DNA from 3 places in the Neobacillus sp. NPDC097160 genome. Region 3 is predicted to be linked to each of the others. Evidence: riboswitches for the same ligand, from Rfam matches in the RefSeq annotation. Region 3 holds a riboswitch; each other region holds the start of a gene.

Region 1 (8,298 bases), on a different contig from region 3:
AATTGATAAAACTAGAAAAACACCAATTGTCACGTATGTAGAAATGACTTGTGAACGTGGTGACACAGTAATCCCCCAGCTAACCATGAATGACCATAAACCATTAGCAAAGTGGAAAATCGTCGAAAGGATACCTACTAAATAGAAAACAAACATAACTGGTGATGATAAAATATCATGCATCATATCATAGGATACCTCGGCACCAAATGCTGCAGCCACGCGGGTTTGCCATACGTGCCAAGCAATAAAAATCAGTGTAATGACGCCTGATATACGTTGCAATATGTACATCCAGTTCCTGTATGTACCAAACCTGTTGACATTGCTATTCGCGGTAAAAGCAATATAAAGTCCGTAGATTGCGTGAAATAGTATAGGTAAATAGATAACTACAGTTTCCAGAACAATCCGGAAAGGCAGATTTCCCATAAAACCTGCAGCCTTATTGAAGGACTCCGGTCCTCCTGTTACAAAATGGTTGACTACAAGGTGCTGCACCAGGAATAACCCGATTGGAATAACGCCCAGCAGCGAATGCAATCTGCGATTAACAAACTCTCGATTACCCGCCATTTTTTTACCCCCCTTTAATTTTTAAAAAATAATGTTAGGTTTCTTCCCTTTTTAATTCCCCTTAAAGAATTCTAACTTAGCACCACTGTGACAATAATGTGACATGTCCATTTTACTCCCAACAACTTGGAGCGTCAAGAAAACGGATACACAATCTTAAGTAAAAAATAAAATTTTTAAAATATATTGATATTATAATAGAATGGTGTAGAACACTTAATTCGATTGGATTTTTTTAGATATACAACCATTTTTTTGTATTTAATTACCAACATCTAAATGCTAATAATTTTACCTTTTAGGAAAAAGTAATTATGATGGTACATGAAATTAGATATTGCACAATAATATTACTTTTTCCATTAAAACTGTACTGAAACATAACACAAATTGTATATAATAGAATGATAGAAAGAGGGGAAACATGTGAAAGAAAGTACAGTCATTGATTTAAATGTGAATGCTGCTGAACCACGAACGATTTCGATATTCGGATATGAATTAATCAGGGAAATCCTTTTGCCTGAGATTTTAGGGAAAGATACCCCTGAAATCTTGTATTGGGCAGGGAAACGTCTGGCAAGGAAATTTCCTTTAGTTGATTTTGATCAAGTCGTTGAGTTTTTCGCTAATGCTTCATGGGGCCAGCTTGAAATAAAAAAAGAAACAAAAAATGAAATTGATATTGAACTAACGAGTCCTCTTATTGTGTCCCGTGTGAAATCAAAAGCTGAGCACTTTTTCCAGCTCGAGGCCGGTTTTCTTGCCCAGCAGATTGAGCTTCAAAAAGAAGTCGTCGCCGAAGCCTTCGAACACCCAGTCAAAAAAGCAAATAAAGTACAATTCACTATCAAATGGGATACAAAAGATCCCATCAAATAAAGTGAAACCAACGAGCATAAAGAGCCTTTAACCTATAATTACTGTTAAAAGGGTGTCAGGTACCTTAATGGTGCCTGTCACCCTTTTTACTATTTGCTTAGTTCGAATGCTGCGTGTAGGGATTCTACTGCTTTTAGCATTTGTTTCTCTTCGACGACGGCGGAGACTTTTATTTCGGATGTGCTGACCATTTTGATTTGGATGTTGTTAGCGGCAAGGACTTCAAACATTTTTGCAGCTACACCTGGATTAGAGATCATGCCTGAACCAACAATCGATACCTTTGCTAATTTATTTTCCGCATCAAGCTGCTCGTAACCCAGCACTTCCTTATTGTCCTCTAGTACCTTCAATGTCTCTAATAAGTCATTTGTATGAATGGAGAACGACAGATTGGCACTTCCTCCCTCTGTTGTGCTTTGAATAATAATGTCAACGTTAAGATGATTCTGTGCTAAGGTTGTAAAAATGGTTGACAGGCTTGTTAGTGAATTGCTAAGCCCTAATACAGTTACCTTTGTTATTTCATCTTCAAATGCGACACCACGTACGACTAAATTTTGTTCCATTGTTGCTTCCCCCTCAATGACTGTTCCTTCTATTTTCTCCATACTTGAACGAACTTCAAGCTGTACTTGATAGTTTTTAGCAAACTCCACTGCTCTTGGATGCAATACTCCCGCACCTAAATTAGCAAGCTCGAGCATTTCATCATACGAAACAGATAATAATTTGCGTGCCGACTTGACATACCTTGGATCCGTGGTGAACACCCCGGTTACATCGGTATAAATATCGCATTTATCTGCTTTTAGTGCTGCTGCTAATGCTACTGCCGTCGTATCAGAGCCACCTCGGCCAAGTGTGGTGATTTCACCCTCTTCTGTTACACCTTGGAATCCCGCAACAATAACAACCTTTCCATCAGAAAGCTGGGTCTGGATTGCCTCAGTATTAATTTTTGAAATTCTGGCGTTTCCGTGAACCGGTTCTGTAACGATTCCCGCCTGCCATCCTGTGAAAGAAACGGCATTAAGTCCTTGTTGATTTATGGCCATGGACAATAATGAGATGGTTACCTGTTCTCCAGTAGATAACAGCATGTCCATTTCCCGCTTATTTGGCTGCGAGGAAATTTCCTTTGCAAGGCCGACAAGTTGATCCGTGGATTTCCCCATTGCCGAAACGACGACAACAACATTGTTCCCTCGCTCGGTCTCCTCTTTTACACATGCTGCCACATTTAATATTCTTTCTACATTGGCTACGGAGGTTCCCCCGAATTTTTGTACAATTAGTCCCATTGCTGCCTTCCCCTTCTTTCATTTGATTAAGCTTAGATTCTCCCAAAAACGCAAAAAAGCAATGAGAAGGGCATCTCATTGCTTCAAGAACACGAAAAAATAAATTCTCGTACAAACAATGTAAGATAGCTCTCCAAGACATAGGTCTTGACAATCCTGCATTTATTCAATGCAGAACCAGCAAAGAAAGAAATGAGACCTTCTTCACTTCGGCGAACATTCCCTTTCATGATCCTTCTTCGAAGCTCATCCTTCTCAGAACCACTACTCTTGAAGCTCGCACCTCTACCTTCACTTTAGTACTATAAAGTGATAGTAATGTAAATTTTCACTCATTATAGCATGTTCTTTTTTTTCTGACAATGCTTATGAGTGAAGTTTATTGATTAATTCTTCTACCGCATTTGCTGGAATTCCGAGGGCTCGAAATTCCTCAAATGTTGCTTCTTTCATTTTCTTAACGGAGCCGAATTCCTTTAGCAATTGTTTTTTTCGCTTTTCCCCTATTCCCGGGATATCGTCAAGTACCGATTGAAAAGCAGACTTCCCGCGGATTTGCCGGTGAAAGGTAATCGCAAAGCGGTGAACTTCATCTTGGATTCTTTGCAATAAATAAAACTCCTGGCTGTTCCTAGCAAGTGGAACAATTTCCAAAGGATTCCCGTAGAGAAGCTGCGATGTTCGGTGTTTTTCATCCTTCACAAGCCCTGAAAGCGGGATATCCAAACCTAATTCATTTTCGAGGACATCTCTTACAGCCTCAACATGGCCTTTTCCGCCATCAATGATAATTAAATCAGGAAGCGGCAGGTCATCCTTCAAGGCTCTCGAATATCTTCTTCTGGTGACTTCTCGCATCGATTCATAATCATCTGGGCCTTTAACCGATTTTATTTTATATTTGCGGTATTCCCGTTTGTTTGCTTTACCATCAATAAAAACGACCATCGCCGATACGGGGTCTGTCCCTTGGATGTTGGAGTTATCAAATGACTCAATTCGGTGCGGGGTATAGATCCCAAGCAGCTCCCCAAGGTTTTCAACTGCCTTAATGGTTCTTTCCTCATCTTTTTCAATCAAGGAGAATTTTTCATTAAGGGCAATTTTGGCATTTTTAATCGCCATTTTGACAAGGTCCCTTTTTTGCCCGCGCTGCGGCTGCAGCACCTTCACTTCAAGCAGCTGTTCCGCCATAGTCAAATCCACTTCATCCTGAATAAGAATTTCTTTTGGTTTAAAGTGATTCGCTTTTGTATAAAATTGGCCAAGGAAGGTTAAAATTTCTTCCTCCGGCTCATTGTAGATGGGAAACATGGAAACATCCCGTTCAATAAGCTTTCCTTGGCGGACAAAGAAGACTTGGACACACATCCAGCCTTTGTCGACGGCATAGCCAAAGACATCACGGTCGGTAAAATCCGTCATCGTTATTTTCTGCTTTTCCATAATCGTTTCTATATGAACAATTTTATCGCGATATTCCTTTGCACGTTCAAAATCAAGTTCCTCTGCTGCCGCAGTCATTCTTTCCGTGAGCTCTTTCTTTATCTCCTTATACCCGCCATTTAAAAAGCGCGTAATTTCATCGGTCATTTGCTTATACTGTTCTTCGCTCACTTCGTTCACGCATGGTGCCAAGCACTGTCCTAAATGGTAATACAGACAAACGCGGTCGGGAAGAGTAGAGCATTTGCGCAGTGGGTATATACGATCAAGCAGCTTTTTGGTTTCGTTGGCAGCTCCGACGTTCGGGTATGGGCCAAAGTATTTGCCCTTATCCTTTTTCACTTTTCTCGTGATGATCAGTTTCGGATGTCTTTCCGCAGTCAGCTTGATAAACGGATAGCTTTTATCATCCTTCAACATGATATTGTATTTCGGATCGTATTTTTTGATTAAGTTTAATTCCAGTAAGAGTGCTTCTATATTTGAAGAGGTAACAATATATTCAAAGTCCTCGATTTCATTAACAAGTCTTAATGTTTTCCCATCGTGCGAACCGGTAAAATAGGACCTCACTCGATTCTTTAATACTTTTGCTTTCCCCACATAGATGATTGTCCCCTGACGGTCTTTCATTAAGTAGCAGCCAGGCTGATCAGGCAGCAGTGTCAGTTTTTGCTTTATTGTTTCATTCATTTCCGGCCACTCCACTCCGTCTCTTTTTTTTCGCTATCTTATAAAATATTAATGCAAACGACCGATAAAGGGAAGTGGGAGGTTTTTCATAAAAAAACCTTAGCCGGAAAAAATCCAGCTAAGGTTTTTTTAATCTCAACTTATACGTGCTTTTCTAACACACTTGCTAATGCTTCTTTAGGTTGGAAGCCGACTACTTTGTCAACAACCTCGCCATTTTTCATCACTAACAATGTTGGAATGCTCATAACACCAAAGTTTGCAGCTGTTTGTGGGTTGTCATCCACATCAAGCTTAGTGATTTTTACTTTATCGCCCATGTCTGCGTCAAGTTCTTCAAGAACTGGAGCAATCATTTTACAAGGTCCGCACCATGGTGCCCAAAAATCTACAAGAACAAGGCCTGAACCTGTTTCAGCAGAGAAGTTTTGATCTGTTACATGTGAAATAGCCATTTTTTATTTACCCCCTAATTAATACTGAAATACTACGGAAAGTATATCATTGATTGGAATATCATGCTAATAAACTGCTCTACTTGTTATTTTCCCCCCTTCATTCAAAATTAAACAAAAAAACGAACGGAAAATTCCGCTCGTTTTCCATCATTTATTAAGAATGAACCTTAAGCTTTTTAAACTCTTCTGTTAATAATGGAACAACTTCAAACAAGTCGCCTACGATGCCGTAATCAGCAACTTTAAAGATGTTTGCTTCAGGGTCTTTGTTGATCGCTACGATTACTTTTGAGTTAGACATGCCGGCTAAGTGCTGGATAGCTCCGGAAATACCACAGGCAATATAGAGGTCAGGTGTGACAACTTTACCGGTTTGGCCAATTTGTAGGGAGTAATCACAATAGTCAGCATCACACGCACCACGTGAAGCACCAACTGCACCGCCTAGTACATCAGCCAATTCTTTAAGCGGTTTAAACCCGTCAACACTCTTTACGCCGCGGCCACCTGAAATAACCACTTTTGCTTCACTTAGGTCAACGCCTTCACTCGCTTTTCTTACTACTTCTTTAATGATGGCGCGAAGGTCTTTGATGTCAACAGATAGGGAGGAAACCTCACCGGTTCTGCTTTCATCTTTTGCTAATGGTGCAATGTTATTAGGACGTACCGTTGCAAAAATTAAGCCATCGGTAACGATTTTCTTTTCAAATGCCTTTCCGGAATAAATAGGTCTTGTAAACACGATATTTCCGCCAGCTTCTTCAACCGCAGTTGCGTCTGAAATTAAACCGGATGAAAGTTTACCGGCAATTCGTGGTGCTAAGTCTTTGCCAAGAGCTGTATGACCTAAAACGAGTCCTTCCGGTTTTTCTTGATCAATAACAGCTAGTAATGCTTGTGCATAACCATCTGATGTATATTGTTTTAATTTCTCATTTTCAACAACGACAACGCGATCTGCTCCGTTTTGGATGAACTCAGCACCTAAAGCGCTTACAGATTCGCCAACTAATACTCCAACAACTTCTCCGCCCTCTGCAACTGTTTTTGCAGCTGCTACTGCTTCGAAAGAAACATTACGTAATGAGCCGTCACGAACTTCTCCTAATACCAATACTTTTCTTGACATGTAAGTTACCTCCTGAAAAAACAATTTTTATGAAATAACGATTAAATTACTTTTGCTTCAGTATGAAGTAGGTGAACAAGTTCTTTAACCTGATCATTTAAATCACCGGCTAATACTTTTCCTGCTTCTTTTTTAGGCGGTAGATAAATTTCAATCGTTTTTGTTTTTGCTTCAACATCATCTTCTTCAAGGTCAAGATCATCTAATTCTACTTCTTCAAGCGGCTTCTTCTTTGCCTTCATAATTCCAGGTAAAGAAGGGTAGCGCGGCTCATTCAGGCCTTGTTGTGCTGTAACTAAAAGTGGTAAAGTCGTTTCAATGACTTCAGCATCCCCTTCAACGTCACGGGTAACGGTTACATTTGTTCCGTCGATTTCTAATTTCGTAATCGTTGTTACGTAAGGGATGTTAAGAAGTTCAGCGACACGAGGGCCAACCTGTCCAGTCCCGCCATCAATCGCTACATTTCCACCTAAAATTAAATCAGCATCCTTATCCTTTAAGTATTCAGCAAGGATTTTCGCTGTTGTAAATTGGTCGCCATTTTCAACATCGTCTTCGGTATTAATAAGGACAGCTTTGTCTGCTCCCATTGCAAGTGCTGTACGCAATTGTTTTTCCGTTTCTTCGTTACCGACAGAAATAACGGTTACTTCACCGCCATTGGCATCGCGGACTTGGATCGCTTCTTCAATTGCATATTCGTCATAAGGATTGATGATAAATTCAGCACCATCCTCATTGATTTTTCCACCGGAAATTGAAATTTTTTCTTCAGTATCAAAGGTTCTTTTCATTAACACATAAATGTTCATGGTTTACCTCCTAAAATTTCGAGCATTCGCTCAGTTTGAAAGATTGAGAAAATTTTTTAGAAAAAAAATGTTTATAATGCCTTCTTTAAGCAGGCGCGCTGCTTAAAGAAGTTATTCCCCTTTAAAGTTTGGCTCTCTTTTTTCAAGAAAGGCTTGGATTCCTTCTTTGCCGTCATTCGAGACAAATACTTCTCCAAATAATTCTGCCTCTTTTTTAGTGCCTTCATAAAACTCTTCTGTTTTCGCATAGTTCAATAATTGAATTGCCGCACCAATTGAGATCGGGCTTTTCTTAGCGATTTTTCCGGCTAACTTATAAGTCTGTTCTAATACATCGGCTTCTGGGAAAGCACGATTGGCCAGCCCGAATTGTACTGCTTCTAAACCTGTGATTGGCTCAGACGTGAATAGCATTTCTGCTGCACGGGCAACTCCAACATATTTTGGCAGGCGCTGTGTACCTGCAAATCCTGGAATTAAACCAAGCTGCAGCTCCGGTAGACCAAGTTTAGCTGTTTCGCTAACATAGCGGATGTGACAGGCCATTGCCAGTTCAAGACCGCCGCCGAGGGCCGCCCCATGAATCGCCGCAATAATCGGTTTCGGAAACTTTTCCATGCGGTCAAATAAATCTTGTCCAAACCTGCCAAGGTTAGCAAACCCATCTGAAGAGGTAACCGTGGTAAATTCTTTAATATCCGCACCTGCGGAGAAAAAGCGTCCTTCACCGTGTAGAACAATTACTCTAATCTCACGGTTTGACTCAATTTCATCCAGTACAGCCGACAGTTCCCTTAAAAGGCCTGATGAAAGGGCGTTTGCCGGTGGACGTTGAATCGTAATCGTGGCAATACTGTCTTCCGACGACCATTTTAAATATTCCAAAATTATTCCCCCTTTTCTACTAATCTACCGAACCCGCAGCCATTAATCAAGAGACGATGGACTGGGGATGCCAGTGCAAGCAAATTATACTTTTCCTCGTTCATAAC
Region 2 (8,298 bases), on a different contig from region 3:
AGGAAACCTTCAAGTGGTTTCCCTAAATTTACTTTTTTGATTAGCCTCTTTTTTCTATCGTATTTAAAAAAAGATATTTTTTGCCTATTAGCGCAACCGAAAAAGAGCAGATGAACAGTCCGGTTGCTGCCATATAGGTGGTTCTTACACCAAATGATTCGGTAATCCATCCCATTACTAGTGACGAAATACCAAAGGCACCAAATATCAATGTACCTCGGGCGGAATAGACTTTGGCTAAAAGTTGTTCTCTTGCGCTTTGTTGGATAATCGTGGTCTCAGCAACATCACGAGCCATTTGTGGCAATCCAAATAAAAAGGAAACGAATAAAGCAAACCATGGAATAGAAGTCGTTCCAAATAAAAACGTAATCGCAATTAAGCTACAGGTGGACCAGAGGATTGTTTTTCCTAATTTTTTTTCTAAAATATGTGAAAAACGATAGATTAACAGCCCTCCAAATAACATTCCTGCAAAAAAGGAGCCATTTATTAATCCCCACCAGCTCTCCCCTTTATTTAAAGCCTCAGCAACATAAACAAACAAAATAGCAGCAATCCAAACTCCGTTAGCAAAGGTTTCAAGGATATTCATGAAACTAATTGTCCTCAGCTGCTTCGAATCCCAAATAATCCTCCAGCCCTCTTTTAAGGCATCCATCCGCGATTGCTCTATTTGAGTCTGCTGATTCGTAACATGTTTGATTAACCCCATCAATGCTGTCGATAGCACGTATAAGATAAAGGTTAACCAAAGAATCTTAGCAGCACCCATTGCTACTAGCAGGATACTGCCGATTGGCCAGGCAACAAGCTGAACGATTTGGTCGGAAATGGAGAGTAAACTATTGATTTTCACAAGCTTTCTCTTTTCAACCAAACTTGGAACAAGTGCGTTTCGAGCGGGAGAAGCCCAGCCATCTAAAAAAGAAATAAAACAGATGAGCAAATAAATCCAAAATAGCCACCCATCATTAAAAACAGTTGTAGTTAAGCACAATGCTAACAGCAGTAACGTTTTTCCGCTTTGTGAAAAAAACAAGATTGACTTAAGTTTGTATTTATTGATGACCAATGGTGCCAATAACCCGCTAATTAACGCAGAAAAGGTATTAAAAAATGGAACCAGTGACATATAGGTAACAGAACCCGTCGCATCAAAGATCAATTTAATTAAACAAACCACATATAAAATGTCTCCAAGATTGGCAAACATTTGTCCAAACCAAAGAAACCGGAAGGAAGCTTGTTTTCCGACAAAAATGGACATAGTACACCCTCACTTTTTATTGAATTTTTTTATAAAAAAGTAAGGTTTATCTACATCGGACATCCTCCATTTATAACCAGTTTCATTTCTTTTCAGTATAGCAATTAAAAGAGATAAAAATAACCCCAAATTTTGGGGTTATTTTTATTATTGAGGATTCGGCCTGTGGAACAGGCCCATTACTTCAATGGTTTCTGTAATATTCACGAAAGCGGCAGGATCCACTTCCGTAATGAGGTTTTTCACTTCATTCAATTCATACCTAGAAATGACTGTAACCAATACGTTTCGTTTGTCATTGGAGTAGCCTCCTACTCCATCCATGATTGTCAACCCTCTATATAAATTAGTCAGTAAATGCTCTCTCATTTCTTGACCTTTTTCTGTAATAATCATTAACGTTAATTTCGCATGGTCTGTGTATATCGCATCAACCACTTTACCAGTTACATAAATAGAAACTAATGTGTTTAATGCCGAATCCCAATTAAATAAAAAGCCACTTATAACGATAACAACGGCGTTCATCCCTGATAGGAGTGTGCCAATCGGAAAATCTCTTTTCCTTGATACAATCATTCCGATGATGTCAAATCCACCAGTTGAACCAGAACAGCGGAACACGATTCCTACCCCAATACCCGTCAGAGCACCGCCAAAAATCGAAGATAATATCGTATCTTTAGCAATCTCATGTACTGGAACCAAGTATAATCCCATTGAAATAATAAAGACTGAAAAAATCGAATTCATAATAAATCTTTTTCCAAGCATTTTATATCCGATAATCAATAACGGAAGGTTTAACAGAAAATTAGCAAGTCCCGTATTGATTGGAGATACCATTCCAAAAATCATCGAAATACCACTAAGCCCGCTGCTTAATACCTGATGAGGAATTAAGAAGAGATTAAATCCAACCACGACAATGAGTGACCCCAGTATTAATCCAAGAAACTGCAACTTTTATCATCCCCCGCCATTTGTTCTTTTTTAAAATAATACCGATTCTCGAATGTGAAGTAAATTTAATAGTTTTTTACAATAATAAGAAATTGTCTGTAAATTTTTCCATTGACTTTTTCAAAATAATATTTATACTTTATAAATATATTAACTTCATAGTAAAAATCCTCATCAAACCGATGAGGTAGAGGTCGCGGTTTTTATAAGTAATGCGGACGAGATGTAGAGACATCCCTGACTCCGTTTGAAAGGAAAAGCTGCCGAAGTGTGTTTTTCATCTCTGGAAAAGCATGCTGGGGCTGTCTCCGAACAGGAACAGAACTGTCACGCATAGTCCTACCAGCCATGCGTGTTGAGCTATCTTTCGGAAGGTATGATGCGGGGTATTGACAATGCCATCGATTCTACTTCGATGGCATTTTTTATTCCAAACTCCTTCCTGAAAAAAATAAAAAGGAGTCATGACCATGCAAACAGCAAGACCACTAAAACAAAATGACTATACCGGTGAACTGACACCAAAAAATGAAACGACTGAACTAAAAAGAAGCTTAAAATCACGACACCTTACAATGATTTCACTTGGCGGAACAATCGGAACCGGCCTATTCCTTGCAAGCGGCGGCGCCATTCATTCTGCCGGACCTGGCGGTGCCATTCTCTCCTATCTTATCATTGGGGTCATGGTATACTTTTTAATGCAAAGCTTAGCAGAGATGGGCGCCTATATGCCTGTTGCCGGAAGCTTTAGTACGTATGCGACTAAATTTGTTGATCCTGCCCTAGGCTTTGCGCTCGGCTGGAATTACTGGTACAACTGGGCTATCACTATTGCTGCCGAATTAGCTGCTGTAACCATGATCATGAAATTTTGGTTCCCAAATACCCCATCATTGGTTTGGAGCAGCATCTTTTTAGTGATTATGTTTCTATTAAATTATCTTTCTGTAAAAGGTTTTGGGGAAGCTGAATATTGGTTCTCTCTAATAAAAGTAGTAACGGTTATTATCTTTATTATTACTGGAACATTAATGATTTTTGGTATTATGGGAGACCATGCGATAGGATTTAAAAACTTCACAATTGGTGATGCCCCGTTCCACGGCGGATTTATGGCCATGCTCGGTATCTTTATGGCTGCGGGATTCTCTTTCCAAGGGACCGAGCTTTTAGGTGTTGCAGCAGGTGAAACCGACAATCCTGGAAAAGCTATTCCAAAGGCAGTAAAATCAGTATTTTGGCGGATTCTTTTATTTTATGTACTAGCGATTTTAGTCATTGGACTTCTTATTCCTTATACAAATAGCAACTTAGCAAATGGAGATGTTTCTGTTAGTCCATTTACACTTGTCTTTCAAAAAGCTGGCATTGCCTTCGCAGCTTCTGTAATGAATGCCGTTATCTTAACAGCGGTATTATCTGCCGGAAATTCAGGAATGTATGCTTCGACACGGATGCTTTGGGATTTGGCTCGTCAAGGAAAAGCCCCAAAATTTCTTGGTAAACTTAATAAAAACGGTGTACCGGTAAATGCATTAATTGCCACAACCTTAGTGGGAACTCTTGCCTTTCTTGCTTCTTTCTTTGGAGATGGCACCGTTTATGTATGGCTCTTAAACGCATCCGGTATGTCAGGTTTTATCGCTTGGCTCGGAATTGCAGTTTGCCACTATCGTTTTCGTAGAGCATTTGTGGCGCAAGGCAAGGATCTTAGCCTATTACCATATAAATCAAAATTCTTCCCATTTGGTCCAATTTTCGCCTTTGCCGTCTGTGGTTTTGTTGTTTTAGGACAAAACTATTCTGCCTTTATGGGTGACCATATCGATTGGAGCGGTGCATTAGTTTCATACATCGGTTTACCATTATTCCTATTATTATGGCTTGGCTATAAATTTACAAAGAAAACAAAGGTTATTCCTTTGGAAAAATGCGATGTAACAAACTAATAAGGATATAAAAAACAGACTCATTATTCGAGTCTGTTTTTTATTTGACTACACATTATAACGCTTTACTTTTCCTCGGATGACCAAACATATAAATCTTCAATTTGGCAATTTAATTCCTTGGAAATTGTCATCGCAGTATTTAAGTTCATTACTTTCTTTGACAAGTAATCGTTAAGCTGGCTTTGAGGAATGTTTGTATTCCTTTCCAAGCCTTCTAAGTCCATACCGTTTTTGGATAAGAGATCTTTGAGGTTACTTTTTTTTGCTTTATAATTAGTCAAAATGACACCTCGCTTTTGTAAAGCATACCATAGTTACATTATAATGGAAAGGTGGACGGCTTCCATTCTTCCATTTGCTGATTTCATATTCCGTTAAGTATCAAAAAGGAACATTCATTTTGTGGTATACTTAAGAAGGAATAGTAAAGGGGTGTTGAATTTGAAAAACTCAAATAACCGCTACATTAATGGTCAAACAGTAAATATTAAAGAAACAGGTGAAGTTGTTACAATTTTAAAATGGCAGTATGTAAAAAATATGAAGAGATATTCTTATATCGTTAAAGAATACCCAGGTACATTTTATTTCGAAGAAGAGCTGCAAGATTTATAAACCAAAAAATGACAACGCAAAAGAAGACCAATTCAGCGAATCGGTCTTCTTTTACTTCTTCAGCATTTAAAATTCTGCATTGCCTGGTGTTCTAGGAAAAGGAATTACGTCCCTTATGTTAGACATCCCAGTCAGGTACATAATTAAACGTTCAAACCCAAGGCCATAGCCTGAGTGTTTCGTCCCGCCGTATTTTCTTAGCTCTAGGTACCACCAATATTCTTCTTCTGTCATACCAAGCTCATTAATTTTTCCGGCAAGAATGTCTTCCCGTTCTTCACGCTGACTGCCGCCAATCAATTCGCCGATTCCCGGTACAAGTAAATCGGTCGCAGCAACCGTTTTGTTATCCTCATTTAAGCGCATGTAGAAGGCTTTAATTTCTTTTGGATAGTCCGTAACAAATACTGGCCGTTTGAATACTTTTTCGCATAAATAACGTTCGTGCTCTGTTTGCAGATCAAGTCCCCATTCCACCGGGTAGGCAAATGTTTCCCCTGACTCTTTCAACATCTCGATTGCTTCTGTGTACGTCACACGGCCAAAGTTTGCCTTATGGGCATTATTTAGACGCTCTAACAACCCCTTTTCAATAAAGCTGTTAAAGAAGTCCATTTCTTCAGGAGCTTGCTCTAAAACAAACCCAATTACATATTTCACCATTTCTTCGGCTGAATCCATGATATCTGGAAGTTCTGCAAATGCCAGCTCTGGTTCAATCATCCAAAATTCAGCTGCATGTCTAGCTGTGTTAGAATTTTCCGCTCTGAACGTTGGCCCGAACGTATAAACATTTCGGAATGCCAGCGCAAATGCCTCCGCTGAAAGCTGCCCGCTGACAGTGAGATTTGTTTCTCTATTAAAGAAATCTTTGCTCAAATCCGTTTTTCCTTCTTCATTTTTAGGCAGATTGTCCATATCAAGTGCGGTTACTCGAAACATTTCCCCTGCACCTTCCGTATCACTGCCGGTAATAATTGGTGAGTGCACATAAACAAATCCTTTATCTTGGAAAAATTTATGAATAGCATATGATGCTAATGATCTCACACGGAAAACGGCTGAGAAGGTATTCGTTCTTGGACGTAAATGGGCGATTGTTCTTAAATATTCAAAGGAATGCTTTTTCTTTTGTAATGGATAATCAACATTTGATGTACCTTCAACAAAAATGTCAGTTGCTTTAATTTCAAACGGCTGCTTTGCTGTTGGTGTATGAATAAAGTCCCCCACTACTTTTATCGATGAACTAATCGGAAGCTTTGCAATATCCTTAAAGTTCTCCAATTGTTCATCGAATACAATTTGCACCCCTTTAAAGAAGCTGCCATCATTTAATTCAATGAACCCAAAGGTTTTGGAATCGCGAATCGTCCGTATCCACCCAGACAACTGGACCTTTTGGTCAATATAACTTTCCGTATTTCTGTACAAATCCTTGATTAAGGCCTGTTTCATGAGTTTTCCTCCTAAATCATATGTATAAGGTTTAGTTAATAGTCAGTAGGATTGTATTCATCCCGCTAGTCAAGATGACAAATAAAAAAACTCCCATCCCCTTTGGGACGAAAGGTGAGATTCGCAGACTATCATCGTTTTTCTTATATCCCTTCAATATTATATAAAATATTATACCAAATAAGCAATATTCAACAAAATTTCTGGTTCAAAAGTGGCTTGTTCATCCTTAATCCCCATCATATTTTTGATAATTTTCAGAAAATTAGCAGGAATTTTTTAATTGTAGTCGAATTATTAAGAAATAATCGATTCTTGATTGGGGGTTACTTTGTGGACAAGGTTACATGTATTGCTTATCTTCTATACAAGTCTTCTAAGAATCAAGACATCCGAGAAAAAGCTATCCAATTATTGAATGGCGATGTGTCTATTCGCGATCTCAAACGAAATGTTTCTATTCAAGCACATCTAGTTATTGCAGAATCCTTACTGAAAAAAAACAAAATAGATAAAAACCAAGTGCAGTTATTTGCAGAGGAATTTATGGTGCTCGAGGTTTAAAGCTTCCATTTGGAAGTTTTTTTAATATTTTCGAATAAAATACCAATCCTGAATGTCCGGTAACAATTGTCGAACAACTATCGTCATAAAATATAATTTTCCGTAATACTATGAATCGTTGTCTAATTTTGCTTCATCAAATATTTCATTCAACAATTTCAATCGTAAAGAAAGGTGATAAAATGGTACAAGTGGAAGTAACAATAACCTTCGAAGGAAAATCCTATTTAACGAATGTCATTACAAATCGAGAAACATCTGAAGATGAAATATTACGTCTTGCTTTTGAACAAGTCCAAAAGCAATGGAAAAAATAAGAAAACAAAGCCGCTAGGGCGCTGGAGCTGGACATTTCTCGACGTCGAAATTTATACTTATCAATAAAAAAGCTGCAGGATTCACAAGAATTCTACAGCTTTTTTTGCTTACGATTTTATCTTAACTCATACGAATCTTTAGACACAGAATCCATGAGCGGACTGATTTCATCTGTTGCAAACATATGCAATTCATGCATGGCACGGGTACAAACTGTATAGAATAATTTCCGTTCACTTTCTCTCTTATATTGCGAACAATCATAAAGAATGACGGCATCAAATTCGATCCCTTTTGCCAGATAGGACGGAATCACAAGATTGCCCTTTTCATAGGACACGGTCCCTTTTTCGATTAAATGAAGCGGCAATTCGTTTTTCAGTGTTTCATAAACCGCCTTACTCTCTGTGACAGTCCTGCAAATAACCGCAATCGTGCGATGTCCCTCCTCCTTAAATTCCTTCATTTTTGTAAGAATTGCACTATTCACCTCAGCATGTTTTACCCCTTCAATTATCGGCTTACTGCCCTTGCGGTTAAATGGTTCTATTTTTTCTCCGCCGTCAATCAATCCGCTTGTAAATTCGACAATTTCCCTCGTAGAACGATAGGTTTTTGTTAACACAAATGCCTCAACATCTTCATCGCTAAAATTCAAATCCGTAAGAACTGTCTCTGAACCCGTCGCACCTGAGAAGATCGCTTGATTGAAGTCCCCAAGCAGCGTTATTTTGCTATAAGGAAAAAGCCTTTGGATAAAAGCGAATTGAAATGGGGAATAATCTTGTGCTTCATCAATGAAAATATGGCGAATCGCTGTGTTCGATTTCCTACCCTCAATTAAATCCTGAAGGTATACGTATGGAGTGGCATCTTCATAAGGAATAACCCTATTATGAAAATTCTCTACTGTTAACTTACAAATCTTTGACCAGTTTAGCGGAAGACTTTCATCTGTTATTTTATCTTGTTCAAATATTTTCAGATAAACTTGAGTGGTATCAATAAATTTCAAATTCTTCACTCTTACAAATAATGGCTTGAATTTTTCTTTTACGACCATTTCTGCAAGAAACTTTTGTTCCCGCTCAAAATCATCAAATGTATTGTCTGAAAATCGATTTTTCTCTTGAAGTTTTTTGAATGCCTCCATAT
Region 3 (8,298 bases):
CCTCAGGAAACGGAGAGTACTTCTTCCAGGTCCGTAATCCCGCCTCCACATGCCCTACTTGCACTTGATTATAAAACGCCGCAAGACTCGCAGCAAAAGTGGTGGTGGTATCCCCATGAACAAGTATAAGGTCTGGTTTTACTTTTTTGATGATTTCATCAAGGCCGATTAGGGCACTGGTGGTAATATCGGTTAGCGTTTGTCTGCTTTTCATAATGTTTAAATCATAATCCGGGGTTACCCCGAAGACGTCCAATACTTGATCTAACATTTCTCGATGTTGGCCAGTAACAGTAACAAACGGCTGTATTTCTTTATGTTTTTTGAGTTCAAGTACTAACGGAGCCATTTTAATCGCTTCTGGTCGTGTACCAAATACGGTCATTACTTTTAATTTTCCCATAAACATTCCCTTTCCTTTTTGCCAATTCTTCACCAAATATCAATTTCGTTTAATCAATTTACAAAATGTGGTAAATTATCATCAACTGCATTAACATTCTATTTCTCTGTTTCAAGTAACCCAAATGATGTAGGTTCGTGTCGCTTTATAAATATTTTGTCAATCTGAATCTTGTTGGTTTCTATTAAACAACTTTTGATTCGAAATTTGAACCTTTTTCATCTAAATTGGTATGAATTCCTTACTAAAAACTGATCCTGCCTCATCCTCGCTGTTAAGAAAGTTGCATTAGTCAAACTTCCTCCCTATCTGCGTTTGCCATAAGAAGAAAATGGCAGGGGTCTTGGAGATTTTTTATGCATTGACTGCAATTTTTTTACAATCATCCCCTTCATTAACACGCCTATAATCCCCCTTTCTAAAGGCTTTTGACTGTAAATACCCTTAGTGGGTAAAAGAAATTACTGGGAAAAAGGTGTCGTTATTTCGCCAACAACATAATGTCAATCCACACTGACCATATTCCCTAATTTTTATTAACAAGCATTTTATCAAAGGTAAAATTAACCATCATTATAAAAAGTGGTGTATGATTAAAAGGTATCATCAATTAGTCAGATTCTAACAAATTAACATCTGAATCTTACTATTATTTAATGAAATGGGAGGTCTATATGCTAAGTCAATCATTAATTGAAGACGTACTGACAGCAGCTTTATCAACCGGCGGGGATTTTTCGGAGATTTTCGTTGAGGATCGGTTTACCAATAATTTTACATTGCAAAGTGGCAAAATTGAAACCTGTCTCTCCGGACGTGATTTTGGGATTGGCATTCGTGTGTTTAAAGGATTGCAGAGCACCTATGCCTATACAACAGACCACAGCAAGGAAGGTCTTCTTAAAGCAGCCAACAATGCAGCACAAGCCATTAACGGCAAAACAATTATTCAACTGTCCCCTCTTGTACAAGAATCATTTGACACCATTCATCCCATTCAACTTTTGCCGCAAGAGGTGGATAAATCCCGCAAAGCCGTCATTATGAAACATGCTTTTGATACAGCCAAAAACTATCATTCTAGTATCTCACAGGTGACTGTCCGGTATATGGATGAAGAACAAAATGTGCTAATTGCCAATTCAGAAGGGAAATTGATCGAGGACAAACGCGTTCGCTCAAGACTGGCGATTCAGGCTGTAGCAATGCGTGACAATCAAATGGAAACAGGCTTCTATGGACCCGGCGCCCACCAAGGCTTTGAGTTCTTTGAAAATATAAATCTGGATCATTATGCCACGGAAGCCGCCCGAATTGCTGTGACGATGCTGGATGCCAGTCCATGTCCGAGCGGAAAATTCCCTGTCATTATCGATAATGAATTCGGCGGGGTAATTTTTCATGAAGCTTGTGGACATGGATTGGAGGCTACCGCCGTTGCGAAAAACAACTCTGTATTTGCGAATCGCATTGGGGAAAAGGTCGCACCATCCATTGTTACATATATCGATGATGGTACGATTCAAAATGAATGGGGTTCCATCAATATAGACGATGAAGGCGAAAATGCACGGAAAAATGTTCTCATCGAAAATGGTATTCTAAAAGGCTATTTAATTGATAAATTTAATTCTCGCAGAATGGGGTTGGAATCAACCGGTTCAGGCAGGAGACAATCCTTCCGCTTTGCTCCAACATCAAGGATGACGAATACGTATATTGCCCCTGGAAAATCAACACCTGAAGAAATCATTGCTAATACCGAACATGGAATTTATACCAAATATATGGGCGGCGGCCAGGTTAACCCAGCTACAGGTGATTATAACTTTGCGGTCATGGAAGCATATGAAGTAAAGAACGGTAAGCTCGGAAAACCGTTAAAAGGCGCTACTTTAATCGGTAATGGACCTAAAACCTTGCAGCTTGTCGATATGGTTGGGAATAATTTAGGACACGGTGCCGGGATGTGCGGTTCACTAAGTGGAAGTATTCCAGTTAACGTCGGTCAGCCAATGATCCGTGTCAGCGAAATTACTGTCGGTGGGACGAAGGGGGAATAAAAAATGACGATACAAGAATTTCAAGCAAAACTATTTAGTGCAGCTGAAAGCAGCGGTTTTACCGATGTCGAAATGTATTTTGAGAAGAAAGAAGTTTTTGGCTGCCAAGTATACAAAGGCGAAATTGATCAATATGAAATTGCCGAAGACGGCGGCATTTCCTTCCGCGGAAACATTAATGGGAAAATGGGTTATGCCTATTCTGAAAAAATCGATGAGGCCTCCATCCCCTTCTTATTAGAAAACGCAAAAGAAAATACGACGATAATGCATGATGAAGATATTGAAGAAATCTTTGCCGGCAGCCGGCAGTATGAGCAAGGAAACTTTTTCTCAACAGCTTTAAATGAAGTCACCACCCCTGAAAAAATACAATTTATCAAGGATGTTGAACGTGAATTACTGGCATTGGATCCTAGAATCGTCGCGACCGACTATTGCATGATTCGGACTGAATCGGTCTCGAGAAATTTGTCAAATAATAAAGGGTTAACATTAACGGATCAAATGAATTATTTGTATGTCCTTGTAGAAGCAATTGTTAAAGACGGCGAGGAAACGAAAACATCGTTTGAATTTAAAGTGACAAAAGACTTCTATCGCTTGGATGCAAAGGAAATTGCTCAAAAAGCTGCGGAAGAGGCACTATCACAATTAGGGTCAAGAAATATTGATAGTAAAGACTATCCGGTTTTATTAAGAAATGATGCTGCAGCAAGTCTTTTGGCAACATATGTTTCAAATTTTTCAGCTGAAAACACGCAAGCAGGTATCTCTTCCTTAAAGGATAAGCTTGGAAAGCAAATTGCCGGAGGAAAAATTACGATTGTTGATGATCCATTCCTTGAGGATGGTCTTGCATCCAGGACTTTTGATAGTGAAGGTGTTGCGACCAAGAAACTTACTTTAGTTGAGACCGGTGTCTTACAATCCTTGCTTCATAATCAAAAAACAGCGAAAAAAGAGCAAACGGAAACGACTGGGCATGCACATAAAGATTCCTATAAAAGTGCTGTCAAGGTCGGTCCATCCAACCTTTTTATCGAACCATCTTCGATTTCGTTTGAAGATTTGCTTAGTAGTATGAACGAAGGCATTTTAATTACGGATCTATCAGGCTTGCATTCCGGGGCAAATACGGTTTCAGGGGACTTTTCAGTTGCTGCCAATGGTTATTATATTGCTGATGGTAAGGTGCAATTTCCGGTTAACTTAATGACCATCGCAGGTAATTTTTATCAATTATTGCAAAATGTCGAGGAAATTGGCTCTGATTTAACATTCCCGCTATCACCGATTGGCTCTCCTTCGGTTTTAGTTAAATCATTGGCGGTTACGGTAGAGTAAAACTGGGTTAATGAACCAATTCCAATAATACGATTTCCATATGCTGGCACGAACATATAAATATAAAAAGGGCCTTCAATATAATGAAGGTCTTTTATATTGATATGGAGAGTAGGAAATTGAATGCCAAGCGGTATGCATCAAGTTGAGGTAGGGGTACCAATTAATAAGGTTTGGAATTTTATAAAGGATATGGATAACTGGGCTCCACTTATTCCTGGATATATTCATCATCAGAAATTTACTAAACGTCAGTCTACCTGGGAATTTTATAGTGATATTGGCATTTTAAAGAAAAAGGTTAGTCTGATGATCAATATAAAAGAATGGAATGAACCAACAAAGGTTTCCTTTACTTTACAGGGGGTAAATGAGAAATTTTCAGGCGGAGGATATTATCTGGCAGAAGCGATTGATAAAAATAAAACTAGGATGACAGGCTTTCTCGATATGACTGCCGAAGGTCCAATGGGTTTTATGATTAATGGAGTATTAAATTCTTATATCCCTAAAATAACGGAGGAAATGGTCATCGCCATCTCCACAAAATTGGAAGAGCTAAATAGATTTTAATGTTGCCTCTAAATCACAAAAAAAAATTTCTTTTCTTTTTAGAATGGGCAGAGCCAAAAAATAATTTTTGGCACTGCCTCTCACATGCTAATTAAACACACTTTTAATATGTTTTGTATAATATTGAACGAAGGATTCAAATACATTAAGATAGATCGGGAAAATTAACTTGAATTAAAATGAATTATCTGGTATATTAGCAATCAATTAAATACTTTCTTACTTCAAAACCTTTTGAAGTGAGGATAGAGGCGCAAAGACCATTAGTACACAATTTGAGGATAATGAGATCCGGCGATGATTGTGGAAAGGGGAATTTGCCGAAGCTTCAATGAAACTCATTCGACTTGAAGCTGGTTCTGCTGTTGAATAAGCACAGAATTGTCATATAGGAAACTATATGGAGGGCTATCTCACGCATAGGAACTTATTTTTATTATGTTTCTAAAGCAGCAGCGAACCCTCGTTGTTGCTTTTTTGCGTCGATTTGGAATTGGTTTCAACCCCTCTAATTTTATAAAAAATGATATAAAGGGTGAGCTTGATGAATTTTGGCCAAGTATTAACTGCAATGGTGACGCCATTTGATCAAAATGGTGAAGTTGATTTTGATGCTACAAAAGAATTAGTTAACTATTTAATTGCGAATGGGTCTGATGGATTAGTCGTTGCAGGTACAACGGGTGAGTCCCCTACCTTAACAAACGAAGAAAAGGTCGCTTTATTTAAATATGTTGTAGAGGTTGTTGACGGTAGAGTACCTGTCATCGCCGGAACGGGCTCCAATAATACGAGAGCCTCGATTAGCTTAACTAAGCAAGCTGAGGAAGCGGGCGTTGATGGAATTATGCTTGTTGTTCCCTATTATAACAAGCCATCTCAAGAAGGTTTATTCCAACACTTTAAAGCCATTTCAGAATCAACCATCTTACCGGTAATGCTATATAATATACCTGGACGAAGTGTGATCAACATGTCTGTTGATACGATTGTTCGTCTCTCAATGATCGATAATATCGTCGCGATAAAAGAAGCAAGCGGCAATTTAGATGCGATGGCAGAAATTATTAGCCAAACACCAGATGATTTTTCGTTGTACAGTGGTGATGACGGCTTAACATTACCGGTTTTAGCGATTGGCGGAGCAGGAGTCATTTCAGTCGCATCCCATGTCATCGGAAACGAAATGCAGGAAATGGTCAATAGCTTTAAAAACGGCCATCTAAAAGATGCAGCCTCAGCGCATCGCAGCCTCCTCCCAATCATGAAAGCTTTATTTGCTGCACCTAATCCAACACCGGTAAAAGCCGCTTTAAACATGGCCGGAATCAATGTGGGCGGTGTTCGTTTACCAATGGTACCATTAACAATTGGCGAAGAATTAGCACTAAAAGAAATTCTACCAGTTAGTGTCATTGAAAGATAAAACCACAAAAGCTGCCTATCTCCAAAATCGATAGGCAGCTATTTTATTTATTCCTCTTTGCAATTAGATGTCGTTACACACCTTTATATGCTAATCGATAAATCTCAGCTAATTCCGTTACTAACGGAAGCTTTGGATTGGCAGTCGTACATTGGTCTTCAAAGGCACGATCGGCTAGGAAATCAACTTTGCTTTCGAATTCAGCTTGATCAATTTGATTTGCTGCTAAGCTCATTGGGACTTCCAGTTCTTTAGCCAATTGAATGATGGCCTGAACGAGACTTTCTACACCTTCCTCAGTCGTTTTTGCAGGTAAACCTAATGTTCTGGCAATTTCAGCATAACGTTTGTCGGCTTTAAAATGGTTATACTTTGGAAATGCAGTAAACTTCTTTGGTTTTGTCGCATTATAACGAATAACATGCGGCATGAGAACGGCATTTGCACGTCCATGTGCGATATGGAATTCTGCTCCTAATTTATGTGCAAGACTATGGTTAATACCTAAAAAGGCATTAGCAAAGGCCATACCGGCAATCGTTGAGGCATTATGAACCTTTTCACGTGCCTCTTCGTCACTGCTATTTTTGTAGGCTCTTGGCAAGTATTCAAATACGAGCTGAATAGCCTTCATCGCAAGTCCGTCCGTAAAATCATTGGCCATACAGGAAACGTAGGCTTCAATCGCATGTGTCAATACGTCTAAACCTGTATCCGCTGTAATATGTTTCGGTACCGTCATGACGAATTGCGGATCAATAATCGCCACATCCGGTGTCAATTCATAATCAGCGAGCGGATATTTAATATTCGCCTCTTTATCGGTAATAACCGAGAAAGACGTCACTTCTGATCCCGTCCCAGAGGTCGTCGGAATCGCAACAAATTGCGCCCTTGATCCAAGATGAGGATATTTTACGATCCGTTTGCGAATATCGAGGAATTTTTGTTTTAATCCAAAGAATTCCGCATCAGGATACTCGTAGAACAACCACATTCCTTTGGCCGCATCCATTGCCGAACCGCCGCCAAGGGCAATAATCACATCCGGCTGGAATTTAGCCATCATTTCTGCACCTTTCATCACCGTCTCAATGGATGGATCTGGTTCCACCTCTGAAAAGATTTCGCAGTGGACATAATCTGGACGCTTCCGTAAATAATAAAGAACTTTATCTACATAGCCTAATTTCACCATTCCAGGGTCAGTGACAATGAACGCTTTTGAGATTTTCGGCATTTTCGCTAAATATTGAGTAGAATTCTTCTCAAAATAAATTTTAGACGGCACTTTAAACCATTGCATATTAATATTCCTTCTGGCCACTTTTTTAATATTGATTAAATGAATCGCACCAACGTTGGTGGATACAGAGTTTCCGCCATACGAACCGCAGCCAAGTGTTAAGGATGGAATATAGGCATTATAAATATCACCAATGGCACCCTGTGAGGAAGGAGCATTTACAATGATCCGGCCTGCTTTCATTCTTAAGCCAAATTCTTTGATGACGGTTTGATCATTGGTATGAATGACAGCGGAATGTCCTAAACCACCAAACTCCAGCATTTCTTCTGCCCTCTTATAGCCTTCATCATGATTGCTAACCTTATAGCAAGCTAAAACCGGGCTTAATTTTTCTCTTGATAACGGATATTTAGATCCGACTCCTTTTAATTCCGCGATTAAAATTTTCGTGTTTTCCGGTACAATAACACCTGCCAAGGCGGCAATTTTGGAAGCAGCCATCCCTACGATGTTTGGATTTACCGCACAGGAATGTTCATTGATGACTAATTTTTCAACCTTTCCTTTTTCTTCCTCATTTAAGAAATAACAATTGTTCGCAATCATTTCCCTTTTAACATCAGCATAAATTTCTTTATCAATAATAACGGCTTGTTCGGAGGCACAAATCATCCCGTTATCGAATGTTTTCGATAAAATTAAGTCATTCACTGCTTGATTTAGATTGGCTGATTTTTCTATATAACAAGGTACATTCCCTGGTCCAACTCCAAGGGCAGGTTTACCGGAGCTGTAAGCAGATTTGACCATGCCGGCCCCGCCAGTTGCAAGTATCATCGATATTTTCATATGGTTCATCAGTGCCTGTGTTGCTTCAAGCGATGGTGTTTCGATCCACTGAATGCAATTCTCTGGTGCACCCGCCTTTATGGCCGCATCCCTGAGGATTCTAGCCGCTTCACTGCTGCAATTCTGTGCTGATGGGTGAAAGGCAAAAATAATTGGATTTCGCGTCTTAATGGAAATAAGTGCTTTAAACATCGTCGTGGAGGTTGGGTTTGTAACAGGTGTAACCCCTGCGACAACGCCTACCGGTTCTGCAATTTCAATAATGCCTTCATGTTCGTTTTCATTGATGATCCCAACGGTTTTATCATATTTGATATTATGATAAACATACTCTGTTGCAAACATATTTTTGATGATTTTATCTTCATATACACCTCTTCCAGTTTCT

The links. Region 3 has a riboswitch for lysine ahead of dapA (4-hydroxy-tetrahydrodipicolinate synthase). Riboswitches for the same ligand answer to the same signal wherever they lie in the genome.
Region 1: another riboswitch for lysine. It lies ahead of ACIQXV_RS13405 (aspartate kinase); the one in region 3 lies ahead of dapA (4-hydroxy-tetrahydrodipicolinate synthase).
Region 2: another riboswitch for lysine. It lies ahead of ACIQXV_RS06575 (amino acid permease); the one in region 3 lies ahead of dapA (4-hydroxy-tetrahydrodipicolinate synthase).

Annotation. Positions count from the first base shown of each region.
Region 1 is NZ_JBIWDU010000008.1:159,803-168,100, forward strand. It holds gene ACIQXV_RS13395 (succinate dehydrogenase cytochrome b558 subunit) at 1-576, opposite strand, end outside; gene ACIQXV_RS13400 (YslB family protein) at 1,003-1,458, shown strand; gene ACIQXV_RS13405 (aspartate kinase) at 1,548-2,762, opposite strand; lysine riboswitch at 2,881-3,058, opposite strand; gene uvrC (excinuclease ABC subunit UvrC) at 3,129-4,901, opposite strand; gene trxA (thioredoxin) at 5,042-5,356, opposite strand; gene ACIQXV_RS13420 (electron transfer flavoprotein subunit alpha/FixB family protein) at 5,514-6,491, opposite strand; gene ACIQXV_RS13425 (electron transfer flavoprotein subunit beta/FixA family protein) at 6,533-7,306, opposite strand; gene ACIQXV_RS13430 (enoyl-CoA hydratase) at 7,418-8,191, opposite strand; gene ACIQXV_RS13435 (fatty acid metabolism transcriptional regulator FadR) at 8,194-8,298, opposite strand, start outside.
Region 2 is NZ_JBIWDU010000003.1:423,352-431,649, reverse strand. It holds gene ACIQXV_RS06585 (MFS transporter) at 41-1,270, opposite strand; gene ACIQXV_RS06580 (YitT family protein) at 1,418-2,233, opposite strand; lysine riboswitch at 2,414-2,604, shown strand; gene ACIQXV_RS06575 (amino acid permease) at 2,704-4,185, shown strand; gene ACIQXV_RS06570 (helix-turn-helix domain-containing protein) at 4,251-4,469, opposite strand; gene ACIQXV_RS06565 (hypothetical protein) at 4,630-4,803, shown strand; gene asnS (asparagine--tRNA ligase) at 4,870-6,261, opposite strand; gene ACIQXV_RS06555 (hypothetical protein) at 6,595-6,825, shown strand; gene ACIQXV_RS06550 (BA3454 family stress response protein) at 7,008-7,142, shown strand; gene helD (RNA polymerase recycling motor HelD) at 7,259-8,298, opposite strand, start outside.
Region 3 is NZ_JBIWDU010000005.1:290,602-298,899, forward strand. It holds gene wecB (non-hydrolyzing UDP-N-acetylglucosamine 2-epimerase) at 1-403, opposite strand, end outside; gene ACIQXV_RS09740 (TldD/PmbA family protein) at 1,078-2,466, shown strand; gene ACIQXV_RS09745 (TldD/PmbA family protein) at 2,470-3,813, shown strand; gene ACIQXV_RS09750 (SRPBCC family protein) at 3,937-4,386, shown strand; lysine riboswitch at 4,625-4,805, shown strand; gene dapA (4-hydroxy-tetrahydrodipicolinate synthase) at 4,931-5,812, shown strand; gene adhE (bifunctional acetaldehyde-CoA/alcohol dehydrogenase) at 5,886-8,298, opposite strand, start outside.